3 regions of the Mesorhizobium sp. M1078 genome follow, and region 2 is predicted to be linked to each of the others. Evidence: predicted binding sites of a transcription regulator. Region 2 holds the regulator's gene; each other region holds the start of a gene.
The links. Region 2 encodes PhoB, which activates phosphate uptake and scavenging genes when phosphate is short. Its sites were predicted from a motif close to TGTCATNNANCTGTCAT; they were not measured.
Positions count from the first base shown of each region.

Region 1: a site for PhoB is predicted at 1,969-1,985, ahead of NKH38_RS25160 (LTA synthase family protein). Genes of this name have one in related genera too.
Region 3: a site for PhoB is predicted at 2,741-2,757, ahead of NKH38_RS14115 (alkaline phosphatase D family protein). Genes of this name have one in related genera too.

Region 1 is NZ_JAMYMP010000026.1:12,345-17,293, forward strand. It holds gene NKH38_RS25160 (LTA synthase family protein) at 1-1,918, opposite strand, end outside; gene fabD (ACP S-malonyltransferase) at 2,196-3,143, shown strand; gene fabG (3-oxoacyl-[acyl-carrier-protein] reductase) at 3,204-3,941, shown strand; gene NKH38_RS25175 (acyl carrier protein) at 4,163-4,399, shown strand; gene fabF (beta-ketoacyl-ACP synthase II) at 4,434-4,949, shown strand, end outside.
Region 2 is NZ_JAMYMP010000014.1:92,092-97,040, forward strand. It holds gene pstB (phosphate ABC transporter ATP-binding protein PstB) at 1-482, shown strand, start outside; gene phoU (phosphate signaling complex protein PhoU) at 524-1,228, shown strand; gene phoB (phosphate regulon transcriptional regulator PhoB) at 1,245-1,934, shown strand; gene NKH38_RS19430 (ROK family protein) at 1,965-3,200, opposite strand; gene xylF (D-xylose ABC transporter substrate-binding protein) at 3,456-4,496, shown strand; gene NKH38_RS19440 (sugar ABC transporter permease) at 4,844-4,949, shown strand, end outside.
Region 3 is NZ_JAMYMP010000008.1:213,271-218,219, reverse strand. It holds gene NKH38_RS14130 (hypothetical protein) at 1-338, opposite strand, end outside; gene NKH38_RS14125 (TetR/AcrR family transcriptional regulator) at 593-1,210, opposite strand; gene NKH38_RS14120 (MFS transporter) at 1,284-2,567, shown strand; gene NKH38_RS14115 (alkaline phosphatase D family protein) at 2,829-4,403, shown strand; gene NKH38_RS14110 (hypothetical protein) at 4,451-4,729, opposite strand; gene typA (translational GTPase TypA) at 4,927-4,949, shown strand, end outside.

The DNA.
Region 1 (4,949 bases), on a different contig from region 2:
GCGGGGTACCACCGTTGATCGTTTCGGGGAAGAAGTCCGGAGCCGCCTTACGCTTGCCGAACATCATGTCGTATTGCAGCAAGCGGTAATCGTTGATCGCCGGATCAACGTCCTTCTGCCGCGCCCAGTCCGGCGTGGCCTCACCTGACGGTGTCAAAAGCAGATTGCGGTCGACGACGCGATAGCGTTCGCGCAGCGCGCCCAGGAAGCCGGTGTAGTAGGGGTGCGTGATCCCGGCCGTGGTAAGGATATGGTAGGGCAGGAAGGCCGGGCTCACGGCGCCCATATCCTGCGCCGGACCGGTGCGGTTAGACCAGATGACCAGCGGCGTCTGATGATGCTCCAGTGCCGCCGCCGGCGTCGGTTCCTTGCGCGGCGCGACATTGTCCTTCAGGTAACCGGTTTCGACATAGACGGGGCCGAGCGGCGGCAGATGGTCGCCGAAGAAGGCGATGACCGTCGGCCGCTCGCGCTTCTTCGCCCATTCGATCAATCGTTCGAGGCCACGGTCGGCATCGGCGGAGCCTTCGGCGTAGCTGAGCAGCGATTCCCGCGCCCATGTGCTGATCGGCGCCGCGACCTTGTGGGTCGGATTGTAATAGCGGTACGGCTCGTAGGGACCGTGGTTCTGCAGGCTGACGGCGAAGAAGAACACCGGCCGCTCGCTGGCGTCGGCCTCTGCGATGATCTCGTCGGTCATCGAGGCATCGGAAGCCAGCGGCCCGCGCTTTTCCAGTGGCGGCAGCGTCTCTTCCGAGCGGAAATCGTTGAAGCCGAAATCGGCATAGACGGCGCCCCTGTTCCAGAACCAGTTGGTGCCCGGATGGATGGCGCGCGCCCGGTATCCCTCGCTTTTCAGGAAGGTCGCCAGCGACGGCGTCGGCGTGCGCACATATTGCTGATAGGGGATCGAGCCCGCCGGCAGGAAGGCATTGGAAAAGCCGGTCAGCGCCTCGAATTCGATGTTGGCGGTCATGCCGCCGAATTCCGGCGAGAACATATAGCCGGAACGCAGCGCCCGCACATTGGGGATCGGGTCAGGCGTGATTGTGACGCCGGGCAGCTTGGTCGGATCCCAGAAAGATTCACTCATCACCACGATGATGTCGGGTTTCTCATCCGGTACCGAGGCCGCCACAGCAGGCCTGTCGATCGCGTCGATCGCCTTGTCGGAATAGCCCGCCGGCGCCGAGACATGCGCCATCGGCACGTTGAGCGCGAAGGCCAGCGCAAACCCGTTGGAGGCGTAGTTCTCCTTCTGGTCCCACATGATCGGGATGATCTGCAGCCGGTCGCGGGTCCACGAGAAGGTGGCGTAGTCCATGATCGAGACGAAGAAGGCGAGCAGCGGCACTGCCAGCGTCAGCCGCGCCAGCCGCCCTTTGCGGCTGAGGATCGGAACCTTGCGGCGCCACAACCGCCAGCCATAGATCAGCAGCGACAGGCCGGCGACGATGCCGACCGCCATGGCGAGCGCCGTCCAGGGCCGCTCGCGCACCAGGAGCGGCATCAGTGCCATGATCTGGCGCGAATAAAGAAAATCGGTTGGGTAGAGCGGATCGCCGAGATAATGCGACTTCTGATGCCCGACAAAGGCCAGCGCCAGCGTCAGCGGCGCCACGATCATCAGGCTCTGGTGACTGCGGCCAAGCACGGCGTCCAGTCCCATCAGCACCAATGCAAAGACAATGATGGTGGTCCAGCCCGGCTTGAATGGCTGCAGGAAGAAGTCGACTGTGCCGAAGAAGTCGCCGCGCACGATCCATTCGATGGCGAACACCAGGATGGCGGAGGCAAGCAGCGTGACCAGACCGTAGCGGATGACCGGCCATCTGCGCCCCGGCAGGTAGCCGGTGGACGGATCGTCTTCCAAGAACTGTGGCGCGGGTACGGCCGCGCCCTTCCTGATCCTAGCCACGTCTCTTCCCCCGGCCCAAGCAACGCGCATTTCCACTCGCGCCACCGTTCTGTCATAGAACTGTCATGCAAAAGCTAGCGCCTGTGGCGAAAATAAGAAGAGCCAGCAAACGATTCGTGAGCGGTTTTCATCAGGTGTGATCGGCAAAAAGCCTTTGGGAACAGGGACTCGAGGTCAGCTCCGGTTCAAGCGAGAGCGGAAATGCCGCCTCCGGGCTTGACTTGACGGTCCGCCTTGCGTCACAGGCAGGAAAAATCAGCCGCTGGAGAGCGCCCAAATGGCCGTCGCATTCACCTTTCCGGGACAGGGCAGCCAGGCTGTCGGCATGGGCAAGGACCTCGCCGACGCCTTCCCCGAGGCACGCAGGGTGTTCGAGGAAGTCGATGATGCGTTGGGCGAAAAGCTGTCGAAACTGATCTGGGAAGGCCCGGAAGAGGCGCTGACCCTGACTGCCAATGCCCAGCCGGCGCTGATGGCGGTCTCGCTGGCGGGAATCCGCTCGCTGGAAGCGCGCGGCTTTTCGCTGAAGGACAAGGTTGCCTACGTTGCCGGTCATTCGCTCGGCGAATATTCCGCCCTTGCCGCGGCCGGTTTCGTTTCGGTCGCCGATGCTGCCCGGCTGCTGCGCATCCGCGGCAACGCCATGCAGGCGGCGGTGCCGGCCGGCGAGGGCGCCATGGCGGCGATCATCGGACTGGAACAGCCCGACGTCGAAGCCGCTTGCACCGAGGCCGCAACGGGATCCGGCCAGGTCTGCCAGATCGCCAACGACAATGGCGGCGGCCAGCTGGTGATCTCCGGCGCCAGGGCGGCGGTGGAACTCGCCGCGAAACTGTGCACCGAAAAGGGCGCCAAGCGGGCGCTGATGCTGCAGGTCTCCGCACCCTTCCATTCGGCGCTGATGGCGCCGGCGGCCGATGTCATGCGCGAGGCGCTGGCGGGCGTGACCAAGAATGCACCGGTCGTGCCCGTCGTCTCCAACGTCACTGTAGCCCCGACCCGCGACCCCGACGAGATCGCGCGCCGCCTGGTCGAGCAGATCACCGGCCGCGTGCGCTGGCGCGAAACGGTGGAGTGGTTCGGCGCCAATGGCGTCGCCACGCTCTTTGAGATCGGCGCCGGCAAGGTGCTTTCCGGCCTGGCGCGGCGGATCAGCCGCGACATCACCACATCGGCCGTCGGCACGCCGGCCGAAGTCGAGGCGGCGCTGGCCGCGCTTGCATAATCCACTGGCGATTCAACCTCTCCCGTGGGAAGGGTGTTCTCTTAAGATCAGGAGACGAAAATGTTCGAACTGACCGGCCGCAAGGCGCTCGTCACCGGCGCATCGGGCGGCATTGGCGAGGCGATTGTCCGGGTGCTGCATGCGCAAGGCGCCATTGTCGGCCTGCACGGCACCCGCATCGAGAAACTGGAGACCCTGGCCGGCGAACTCGGCGACCGGGTAAAGCTGTTCCCGGCCAATCTTGCCGACCGTGACGAGGTCAAGGCGCTTGGCCAGAAGGCCGAAGCCGAACTCGAAGGCGTCGACATACTGGTCAACAATGCCGGCATCACCAAGGACGGCCTGTTCGTGCGCATGGCGGACGCGGATTGGGACAGCGTGCTGGAGGTGAACCTCACTGCCGTGTTCCGGCTGACCCGCGAGCTGACCCATCCGATGATGCGCCGCCGCCATGGCCGCATCATCAACATCACCTCGGTGGTGGGCGTCACCGGCAATCCTGGCCAGACCAATTATTGCGCCTCCAAGGCCGGCATGATCGGCTTTTCCAAGTCGCTGGCGCAGGAGATCGCCACCCGCAGCATCACTGTCAACTGCGTCGCCCCGGGCTTTATCGAATCGGCCATGACCGACAAGCTCAACGACAAGCAGAAAGACGCGGTAATGGCCGCGATCCCGACGCGCCGCATGGGCACGAGTGTTGAAGTGGCGTCGGCCGTCGCCTATCTCGCCTCCAACGAGGCAGCCTACGTCACCGGCCAGACCATCCATGTCAACGGCGGCATGGCCATGATCTGACGGGATATTGTCGGGTGATAAGAAGACATGGCCGGCTTGTGAAAAGAGACCATTTCGCCTTGGACCTCGGCCATTTTTCGTGTAATGCGGCCCGCAACCCGGCGGTTCGGGCAAAAACCGGTCCGGCATCGTTGCGTTTCCGGCAGGACCATCTTTCAGCTTGATTAGCGGCATTCTGCCCGCTAACGAAGACAGACAAACAAAAGACGAGGATGCCCCAAATGAGTGACACCGCAGAGCGCGTCAAGAAGATCGTCATCGAACATCTTGGCGTCGATGCCGACAAGGTGACCGAGCAGGCGAGCTTCATCGATGATCTGGGCGCGGACAGCCTCGACACGGTCGAACTCGTCATGGCGTTCGAAGAAGAGTTCGGCGTCGAGATTCCGGACGATGCGGCCGAGACCATCCTGACCGTCGGCGATGCCGTGAAGTACATCGACAAGGCTTCGGCCTGACACTATCCGCAGTCATCACCGGGGAGGACCTGCGATGAGGCGTGTCGTCGTCACGGGCCTTGGCCTGGTTTCGCCGTTCGGCATGGGCTTCGAGCACAGCTGGAAGGAACTTCTGACCGGCCGCAGCGCCGCCAAGCGCGTCACCGAGTTCGAAGTGGAAGATCTTGCCTGCAAGATCGCCCACGTCATTCCTCGCGGTGACGGCACCAACGGCACGCTCAATCCCGAAGCCGTGCTCGAGCCCAAGGAACTGCGCAAGATCGGCGACTTCATCCTTTACGGGATTGCGGCCGCCGACGAAGCGCTGAAGGATTCCGGCTGGGAGCCCAGCACCGAAGCCGAGCGCTGCGCCACCGGCGTCATGATCGGCTCCGGCATTGGCGGCCTCGAGGGCATCGCCGAGAACGCTATCATCCTGAAAGAGCGCGGACCGCGCCGTATCAGTCCATTCTTCATTCCCGGCAACATTATCAACCTGGTATCTGGCCAGGTATCGATCCGGCATGGGCTGAAAGGCCCCAACCACGCCGTCGTCACCGCCTGCTCGACC
Region 2 (4,949 bases):
AACCCAACCCGTTCCCGAAGTCCATCTACGAGAACGTCGCCTACGGCCCGCGCATCCATGGGCTGGCCAAGCGCAAGTCCGACATGGACCAGATCGTCGAGCAGAGCCTGAAGAAGGCGGCGATCTGGAACGAGGTCAAGGACCGCCTGCAGGAGCCCGGCACCGGCCTGTCCGGCGGCCAGCAGCAGCGCCTGTGCATCGCGCGCGCCATCGCCGTGTCGCCGGAGGTGATCCTGATGGACGAGCCCTGCTCGGCGCTCGATCCGATCGCCACCGCCCGTGTCGAGGAGCTGATAGACGAGCTGCGCCAGAACTACACGATCGTCATCGTCACCCATTCGATGCAGCAGGCGGCGCGCGTCTCGCAGCGCACGGCGATGTTCCATCTCGGCTATCTCGTCGAGGAGGGCGCCACCGACAAGATGTTCACCAACCCCGACGACAAGCGCACCCAGGACTACATTACCGGCCGCTTCGGCTGAGCCGTCCGGCGGGTGAATTTTCAGGCACGAGGACCAAGATCATGGGTGAACATACCGTCGCCTCCTTCGATGAAGAGCTCGGGCAGATCAGCAAGCTGATCCGCGACATGGGCGATCTGGCAGGCTCGATGGTCAGCGGCTCGACCAGGGCGCTGCTCAATTCGGACAATGCGCTGGCACAGCGTGTCGTTTCCGACGACGCCATCATGGATGCGCGCCAGCGCGAACTGGACGACCGCGCCATCACGCTGATCGCCAAGCGTCAGCCGATGGCCAACGATCTGCGTGCCGTGGTCGGCTCGATCCGCATGGCGGGCGACCTCGAGCGCATCGGCGACCTCGCCAAGAACATCGCCAAACGCGTCGGCACCGTGGGCTTGAGCGTCACGCCGCGCGACCTCTCGCACTCCATCGACGCCATGGCGCAGCTGGTGCTGATCCAGGTGCAAGGCGTCGTCGAGGAATATGCCGCCACCGATGCGGCAGCGCTTGCAAAACTCAGGAATGACGACGAGCGCATCGACGTCAAATACACGTCTGTGTTTCGTGAGCTCTTGACCTACATGATGGAAGACCCTCGCAACATCACCGCCTGCACGCATCTCTTGTTCTGCGCCAAGAATCTTGAGCGCATCGGCGATCATGTCACCAACATCGCCGAAAATGCGTATTATGTGCTGACCGGCCAGCAACTGCCCGCCAATCGTCCGAAGCAGGACGAGACGGCGATGGCCATGCCGGCCTGATGAGGGTGAACTGCCGATGATCGCGCCACGCATCATGGTCGTGGAGGACGAGGAGCCGCTAGGCGTGCTCCTCCGCTACAACCTCGAATCCGAAGGCTATCACGTCGAGGTGGTGACACGCGGCGACGAGGCCGAGATCCGCCTGCAGGAAAACGTGCCCGATCTCCTGGTGCTCGACTGGATGGTGCCCGCTGTTTCCGGCATCGAGCTCTGCCGGCGCCTTAGAGTGCGGCCCGAAACCGAGCGGCTGCCGATCATCATGCTGACCGCGCGCGGTGAGGAAAGCGATCGCGTGCGCGGCCTGTCCACCGGCGCCGACGACTATCTGGTCAAGCCATTCTCGACGCCGGAGTTCATGGCGCGCGTGAGGGCGCTGCTGCGCCGGGCCAAGCCGGAAGTGCTGTCCAGCGTGCTCAAGGTCGGCGACATCGTGCTCGACCGCGAGTCGCACCGTGTCTACCGCAAGAAGAGCGAGATCAGGCTCGGACCGACCGAGTTCCGGCTGCTCGAATTCATGATGCGCCATCCCGGCCGCGTGTTCTCGCGCAGCCAACTGCTCGACAATGTCTGGGGCGAGACGATCTATATCGACGAGCGAACCGTCGACGTCCATGTCGGGCGCTTACGCAAAGCGGTCAACAACGGCCGCATGCCGGATGTCATCCGTACCATTCGCGGCGCCGGCTACGCGATCAGGGAAGACTAGGATGCTGCGCGTCGCGCCGTTGCCGGCCATTCAGACGACATGCTTGCCGGATTTGGCCTGAATGCCCGGCGCGAAAATCTCCTGATCGACGAAGCCGAGCGCGCGCATGGCACAGCCTTCGCGGATCAGCGGCAGCTCGTTGGGCTCGGTGTCGAAGGAGATCGATTTCGAGTGCTGGCCGCCGGCGGTCTGGGCGATCGCTTCGCGCAATGCCGGTTCGATCAAGTCGAAGGCGGCGGCGCTGACGCCTACCATGGCGACGGGTGCCGGATCGATCAGCGCAAACAGGCTGCCGAGGCCGAAGCCGAGCGCCTCGCCGGCCTTGCGATAGGCTTCGCGCTCCGGGCCGTCGGTTTCGCGGGCGCGCGCGGCGAGTGCGCGCATATCAGCGTCGCCGATATCGACCGGCTCGGCATCCTCGCCCATCATTTTGGCGCTGCGCCAGATGGCGTAGTTTCCGGCATAGGCCTCGACGCAGCCGCGCCGCCCGCAGCGGCAGAGCGCGCCGCCCGGACGGTGGATCATGTGGCCGAACTCGCCGCCCGAGGAATGGGTGCCGGTGAAAAGTTCGCCTTTCAGCACCAGTCCCATGCCGATGCCGTGCGACAAGAGGATGGCGATAAAATTGTCGCGGTAGCGCTCGGGCTGGCGCCATTGCAGCGCCACCGCCATCATATTGCAGTCGTTCTCCATGGTGGCCGGAATGCCGAATTCCGCTTCCAACATGTCGGCGAAGGCAATGTCGGTCAGTGGCGTGATTGGCGACCACAGCATGGCCCGCGCCTGCGAATCGGTGATGCCCTGGATGCCCATGGCAATGCGGGCGATGCTCTGGACGTCCAGGTCCGGGTCCTCGAGACGCCGCCGGACGATTGCTACGCATTCGCCGATCAGTTCGTCGCGCGGCATGGTCAGCGTGTCGAGCCGGCGCTGTTCTTCCGCGACCACCTGGCCGGCATAGTCGATGACGGTGACGGAGAGGAAGTTCAGCGACAGCACCACGGTCATCACCGCCGCCGCTTCCGGATTGAGGCCAAGGCCGACCTGCGGCCGGCCGCGTTTCAGCGAGCCGGTCTCGCCAGGCTTGCCTTCAATCAGGATGCCTTCTTGAATCAGATCAGACGAGATTGCCGATATGGTCGAATGGCTGAGGCCGGTGGTCGCCGCAATCTCGGTCCGCGACGGCTGGCCGGCCCGGCGCACGGCCGAAATCACCATCGCGCGGTTGCGACGGCGCAGATCGTCGTGGCGGATTCCAACCGACATTTGTTTCCTCCCGGCCTCCTCGCGCCTCATGATAGTGAAGGCGTTCGACGGCACCAGCCAAATATTGGCAGACGCCGGCAGCCCTGTCATTGTTTATTGCGGAGCTCGAAAAAATTCGGCAAGGCCATCAGAAACCATGTTGACAGCGCTTTATCATTGAACCAGTGTTTTTTCGAGGCTCGAAAAAATGGAGCCTCTGTGTGCAGGCCTTCGGGCCGGTTTTGTCGCGCCGTGCGCGGCGCAGGGAGGGTTATAATGAACAGATTTGCAGCCGCCATGCTGGCGGGCGTCGCCATGTCGCTGGCGCTGGTCTCGGTCGCGCAGGCGAAGGACAAGGTCATCGGCGTGTCGTGGTCGAACTTCCAGGAAGAGCGCTGGAAGATCGACGAGGCGGCGATGAAAACGGCGATCGAGGCTGCCGGCGACAAGTACATTTCCGCCGACGCGCAGTCCAATCCCGGCAAGCAGCTGACCGACGTCGAAAGCCTGATCTCGCAGGGCGCCAACTCGCTGATCATCCTGGCGCAGGACGCCTCGGCCATCGGCCCGGCGGTGCAGAAGGCGCTGGACGAAGGCATTCCGGTCGTCGGCTATGACCGCCTGATCGAGAACAAGGACGTCTTCTACCTGACCTTCGACAACAAGGAAGTCGGCCGCATGCAGGCCCGCGAAGTGTTCAAGGCGAAGCCCGAGGGCAACTATGTCTTCATCAAGGGCTCTGGCTCGGATCCGAATGCCGATTTCCTGTTCTCGGGCTCGATGGAAGTGCTCAAGGAAGCCATCGACTCGGGCAAGATCAAGAATGTCGGCGAGGCCTATACCGATGGCTGGCTGCCGGCCAATGCCCAGAAGAACATGGAACAGTTCCTGACCGCCAATGACAACAAGGTCGATGCCGTGGTTGCGGCCAATGACGGCACAGCCGGCGGCGTTGTCGCCGCGCTGACGGCGCAGGGCCTTGCCGGAACGGTTCCGGTCTCGGGCCAGGACGGCGACCATGCCGCTCTGAACCGCATCGCGCTCGGCACGCAGACGGTGTCGGTGTGGAAGGACGCGCGCGAACTCGGCAAGAACGCCGCCGAGATCGCCTCGCAGCTTGCCGATGGCAAGAAGACCGGCGACATTGCCGGCGCCAAGGACTTCACCACGCCTGGCGGCAACACCGTCAAGTCGCTGTTCCTGACCCCCGTCGCGATCACCAAGGACAACCTCAACGTCGTCATCGACGCCGGCTGGATCAAGAAGGACGAAGTCTGCACGGGCGTCGCCGCCGGCAGCGTCGCGGCTTGCAACTGATCTCGACGACTTGAAGAAATGAGGCGCCGCCGGGGGGGAAACCCCGGGGTTTTTTTAAAAAAAAATTTTTTTTTAGCCCAACGGCGGCAACAAAAAAGGGGTTGTGGGGGCGAACCCCCCCACCCGCACCCCCCGGGGGGTGACAAACTCGCCCCACGGGGGCCGGGGGGGCCGCCCCGGCGGGGGGGGGGGTTCAAACGTACCCCCCCCTTTTTCAAAATTCGGGCCGCGGGGGGGCCACCGCGGGGGCGTTTTCTCTACGAGAATTGTGTGTTTCCGCCATCGGCGGCAAACTTCTAGGCTGTGGTCCGGCATCCGCGCCAGACGGCAAGCCGCTGGAGGACATCATGACCGACACGACCTCAAATCCGCAGGCCGATACGGCACGAGCGTCTGAACTCGGCGCGGCCGCCCGGTTCCTGAAAGCGACCGAGCTCGACACGCGCATGCTCG
Region 3 (4,949 bases), on a different contig from region 2:
GGAACGGCAACGTCGCCCTTGGTCTCGATGCGCCATTCGACCTTGGCGCCGGACGAGTTGAAGCCGGAAAAGCTCTCCCAGACCGAGGTCATCTCGCCGCCGGGCGGAAACCCGTAGAATAGCGATTCACGCGCATCGTCGTAGGCGATCAGCACGGGATAGCCGCGATAGCCGGAGCAGGCGAGTTCGGCCCAGTCGCCATCGCCTTCCTCGGCCTGCGCATAGGTCACGCAATCCTTTTGCGAGTCGAGGTCGGTGTAGACGCTGGATATGCCATCGGCATGGGCTGCCTGGCAGAGGGCGGCGAGGGCGAATGGAACAAGCAGCAGGGTTCGCATGCGGACTTTTCCCTTGAGGTTGGCCCCAGCCTATCGCCAAATTTGCGGCCGGCCTAGCGTGCCAATCTCAACGTTGGCGCCGCCCACATCGCCCTGCCGGGCAATTCTCCCCCTGAACGGGAGAAAGTGGCCGGCTGCGCCGCTGGCGACAACCTTGCAACGCTGGCAATTGGCGAAATCGTGATGAGAGCGTTCCTCGCCCCATTTCCGGGAAAGGATGCCGTTAGGTGAGGGCGGCGCCAACGTTCGAAATGTTATTTCTTCAAGCTCGCCTCGATCAGCAGGTCGGCGTTGCGGGCCACCGATTGCGCCGGGCCGCCTAGGCCGAAGAGCTGGCCGCTGATATAGGCGCCTTCGATCAACAGCAGCAGGCCGTCGCCGAGCGTGTCAGGGTCTTTAGCGCCCATCGCTGCGGCCATGGCGCGCAGGCGGTGGCGCAGCTCCTGCTTGTTGGCCTCGCTGACGACACGCGCCGGATGGCCATGTTCGGGATATTCCACCGCCGCGTTGGTCATGCCGCAGCCGCGATAGTCCGGCCTTTGCGTGCGCTTGCCGACGCGAGTCAGGAAAGCCCTGAGCTGTGCGCGCGGGTCGCCGGGGTGGGCAGCCACGGCTTCGTCGAAACGCTCCCAATACTCACGGTCATATTGCCTGAGATAGGAAGCGGCGAGCTCGTCCTTGGAGGGAAAGCTGCGGTAGAGGCTGGGCTTGGTGACGCCGGCGCGCTTGACGATCTCGTCGACGCCGATCGCCCGGATGCCGCGGCGGTAGAACAGGTCGTACGCCACGTCGAGGATTTTCTTGGCAGCCTTGGGCGGTGCCACTGCATGACCGTCCTTGATGGTCAGTTCAAAATTTTTGTCCGTTGGCATGGTATGACTCGATTGACGTGTTACCGATCGGTACGTATACAGGTCCTCACCCTGCAACGTACCGGTCAGTAACATGATAGCTCAATCCCGTCCGTTTGGCCAGCGCTACGCTTTCGTCGTGGTTGGCGTCATCTTCCTCTGCCTGTTGATCGCGGCCGGGCTTCGTTCCGCACCCTCGGTGATGATGCTGCCGTTGGATAAAAGCTTCGGCTGGGGGCGCGATACGGTTTCGATTGCCGCCGCGATCGGCATCTTCCTTTACGGCCTGACCGGGCCGTTTGCCGCCGCATTGATGGAGCGTATCGGCTTGCGCCGCACGCTGCTTGCCTCGCTTGTGATCATGTCGGGCTCGACCGCGCTCAGCCTGCTGATGACCGAGCCATGGCACCTGTTCCTCACCTGGGGCGTGTTTTCCGGCATCGGCTCCGGCGCGGTCGCCACCGTGCTCGGCGCCACCATCGTCAACCGCTGGTTCAAGACCAATCGCGGCTTGGTGATGGGGCTGATGTCGGCCTCCAGCGCCACCGGCCTCTTGGTGTTCCTGCCGCTGCTGGCATCGCTCGCCCAGTCGGGCGGCTGGCAGCCCGTCGCTACCGCCGTCTCGATCGCCACCGCCTGTCTTCTGCCGCTGGTCTGGCTGTTGGTTCCGGAGCGTCCCGCTTCGATCGGCATGGTGCGCTATGGCGCCGGGGCCGATGACGTGCCGCCGGTATCGCCGGCATCGCAAGGCAATTTCCTGGCGCATACGCTCAACACGCTGCGCCGCGCTGCCGGCACCCGCGTCTTCTGGTATCTGTTCGCCACCTTCTTCATCTGCGGCTTCACCACCAACGGGCTGGTCGGCACGCATCTGATCTCCTTCTGCGGCGATATGGGCATCCCCGAGGTACAGGCCGCGGGCCTGCTGTCGCTTATGGGCATTTTCGACCTGATCGGGACGACGCTCTCGGGCTGGCTCACCGACCGTTTCGACCCGCGCAAGCTGCTCGGCGTCTACTACGGCATTCGCGGTCTGGCGCTGATCTATCTGCCCTATTCCGGCTTCTCGGCGACCAGCCTGATCATCTTCGCGGTGCTCTACGGTCTCGACTGGATCGCCACCGTGCCGCCGACGCTCAGGCTCGCCAACGAGGCCTTCGGTGACCGCAGCGGCCCGATCGTGTTCGGCTGGATCGTAGCCGGCCACCAAGTCGGCGCCGCCACCGCCGCCGCCTTCGGCGGCACCATGCGCGAATTGCAGGGCAATTACGAACTGGCTTTCCTGATCGCCGGCATGACGGCGATCGTGGCTGCGTGTCTGTCGCTGCTGATCAATACGAGCAGGCCGGCTTTCGATCCGGAGCCGCAAGCGGCGTAAGGCGCGGTACTAATCTCCCCCCTCAGGGGGGAGATGGCCGCGAAGCGGCCAGAGGGGGGTCCGTGCGACCGGACTCAGCCTCTTGCGCAGAGGTCGGCGCTCCAAGCGAGGCGACCCCCTTCTGTCGCCTTCGGCGACATCTCCCCCCTCAAGGGCGGAGATCACCTGTCGATTGTTATCAAAGTTTCATCTTCCCGAGATGTGGCTGAAACATTGAAGCTGGAGCTTGCTGGCACCGTTCGAAGCCATCAGGAGACAGCCATGAACAAGATCTCGTTGACCCGCCGCGCTTTCGTCACCTCTGCCAGCGCCGCCGGTCTGCTCGGCGCATCGGGGCTCGCTTTGCCCTATTATTCGCGCGCCAGCCAGCGCCCGGCCTTCACCCATGGCGTCCAGTCCGGCGATGTCGATGCCTCGAGCGGCATGGTGTGGACGCGCACCGACCGGCCTTCGCGCGTCATGTTCGAAGTGTCGTCGACGGAAAACTTCGCCAATGCGACGCGGCTGGCGCCGCTCGATACCTCGCCGGCCAGCGACTTCACGGTCAAGCGCCTGCTCACCGACCTCGCCTCCGACCAGGATATCTTCTACCGGATGACTGCCGCCGACCTGTCGGATATCAACGCCGTTTCCGAACCGATCGTCGGCCGTTTCCGCACAGCACCCGCCTCGAAGCGCGACATAAAATTCGCCTGGTCGGGCGACACGGCCGGCCAGGGCTGGGGAATCGATGAGACCGGCATGAAAACCTACGCCACCATCGCCAGGCACACGCCGGATTTCTTCCTGCATTCCGGCGACACCATCTATGCCGATGGCGCCATGAAGGACGAGGTAGACCTGCCTGGCGGCGGCAAGTGGAAAAACGTCGTCCTGATCGACGGCAAGCGCAAGGTGGCCGAGACGCTGGATGAGTACCGCGACCAGTGGAAATACAACATGATGGACAAAAACGTTCTGGCCTTGAGCGCCATCTGCCCGACCTTCTACCAGTGGGACGATCACGAGGTGCTGAACAACTGGTCGGATTCGAAGAATCTCGGCGCCGACAGCCGCTACACCGAAAAATCCGTCCATGTGCTCGCGGCGCGTGCGGCGCGCGCCTTCCATGAGATGACGACGATCCGCTACGAGCCGTCCGAGCCCGGCCGCGTCTACCGCAAGATCGCGCATGGGCCGCTGCTCGACGTGTTCTTCCTCGACATGCGCTCCTATCGCGGCCCGAACGGCCCCGACATGCAGGAGGACATGACGCCGCAGTCACGCATGCTGGGCGAACAGCAGACGAAATGGCTGAAGCGCGAGCTGACGAATTCCAGGGCGACCTGGAAGATCATTGCCGCCGACATGCCGCTCGGCCTCGTCGTCTGGGACGACGGCGCCAAGAAGGTCGGCGCGGAAGCCATCAGCAATGGCGACAATGGCCTGCCCAAAGGCCGCGAGCTCGAGATCGCCGACCTGTTGCGCTACATCAAGACTGCCGGCATCACCAACACGGTCTGGTTGACCGCCGATGTCCACTACACGGCGGCGCACTATTACAACCCCGACAAGGCGCGGTTCCAGGATTTCAATCCTTTCTGGGAATTCGTCTCGGGCCCGATCCACGCCGGTACCTTCGGTCCCAATGATTTCGACATGACCTTCGGCCCGGAGCTGAAATTCATCAAGGCGCCGACCACCGAACAGGGCCAGAACCTGCCACCCTCGGCCGGCCTGCAGTTCTTTGGCCTGGTGGACATTTCAGGGGCGACAGAGCAGCTGACCGTGCGACTGATGGATCGCGACGACATCGAGCTTTACAAGGTGACGCTCGATCCGGTGCGGTCGGCGTAAGCCTTTGGGTCGGTGCGAAGGATCGCTATGCCTGGAATGGGCAGCCGTCAGTCCGGGTAGCAAACCGTCGGAATCTTCGGCCACACCGCGCTGTCGCAGCCTGCAACCTGCTGCCTCTGCTTGAAAGAGGCGCTGACCGGGCCGGTGACCACGGGGTCGACGCCATCAGGGGCGTCGGCAAACATCTGCTCGGCCGTCCGGTCGGACGACGAAGCCGGATTGGCTTCCTTCACCGTGGCGGCCGATTGAGCGGCATTGGCCGCCAGCACGGCAGCGAATGCGACCGAAGCGATGAGGGGCCAAAATCGATTGAGTTTGTCGGTCATGAATTTCGAACTACCCGGGCCCAGAAAGGTTCCCGCCTTGGTTAACAAAACCATCTCACACCGAGATGCTTAAGATTTGATGAGTATTTGGTGGTGCGCCTCCTCTTTCGCAATTGCGAAAAACCCTGTATGAGCCGCGCAACCGAAAGAGGCGGCGCCTTTTGGCCTGCTGCCTGCAACGCTCCCGAGACCACAAAATGAAAATTCGTAATATCGCGAT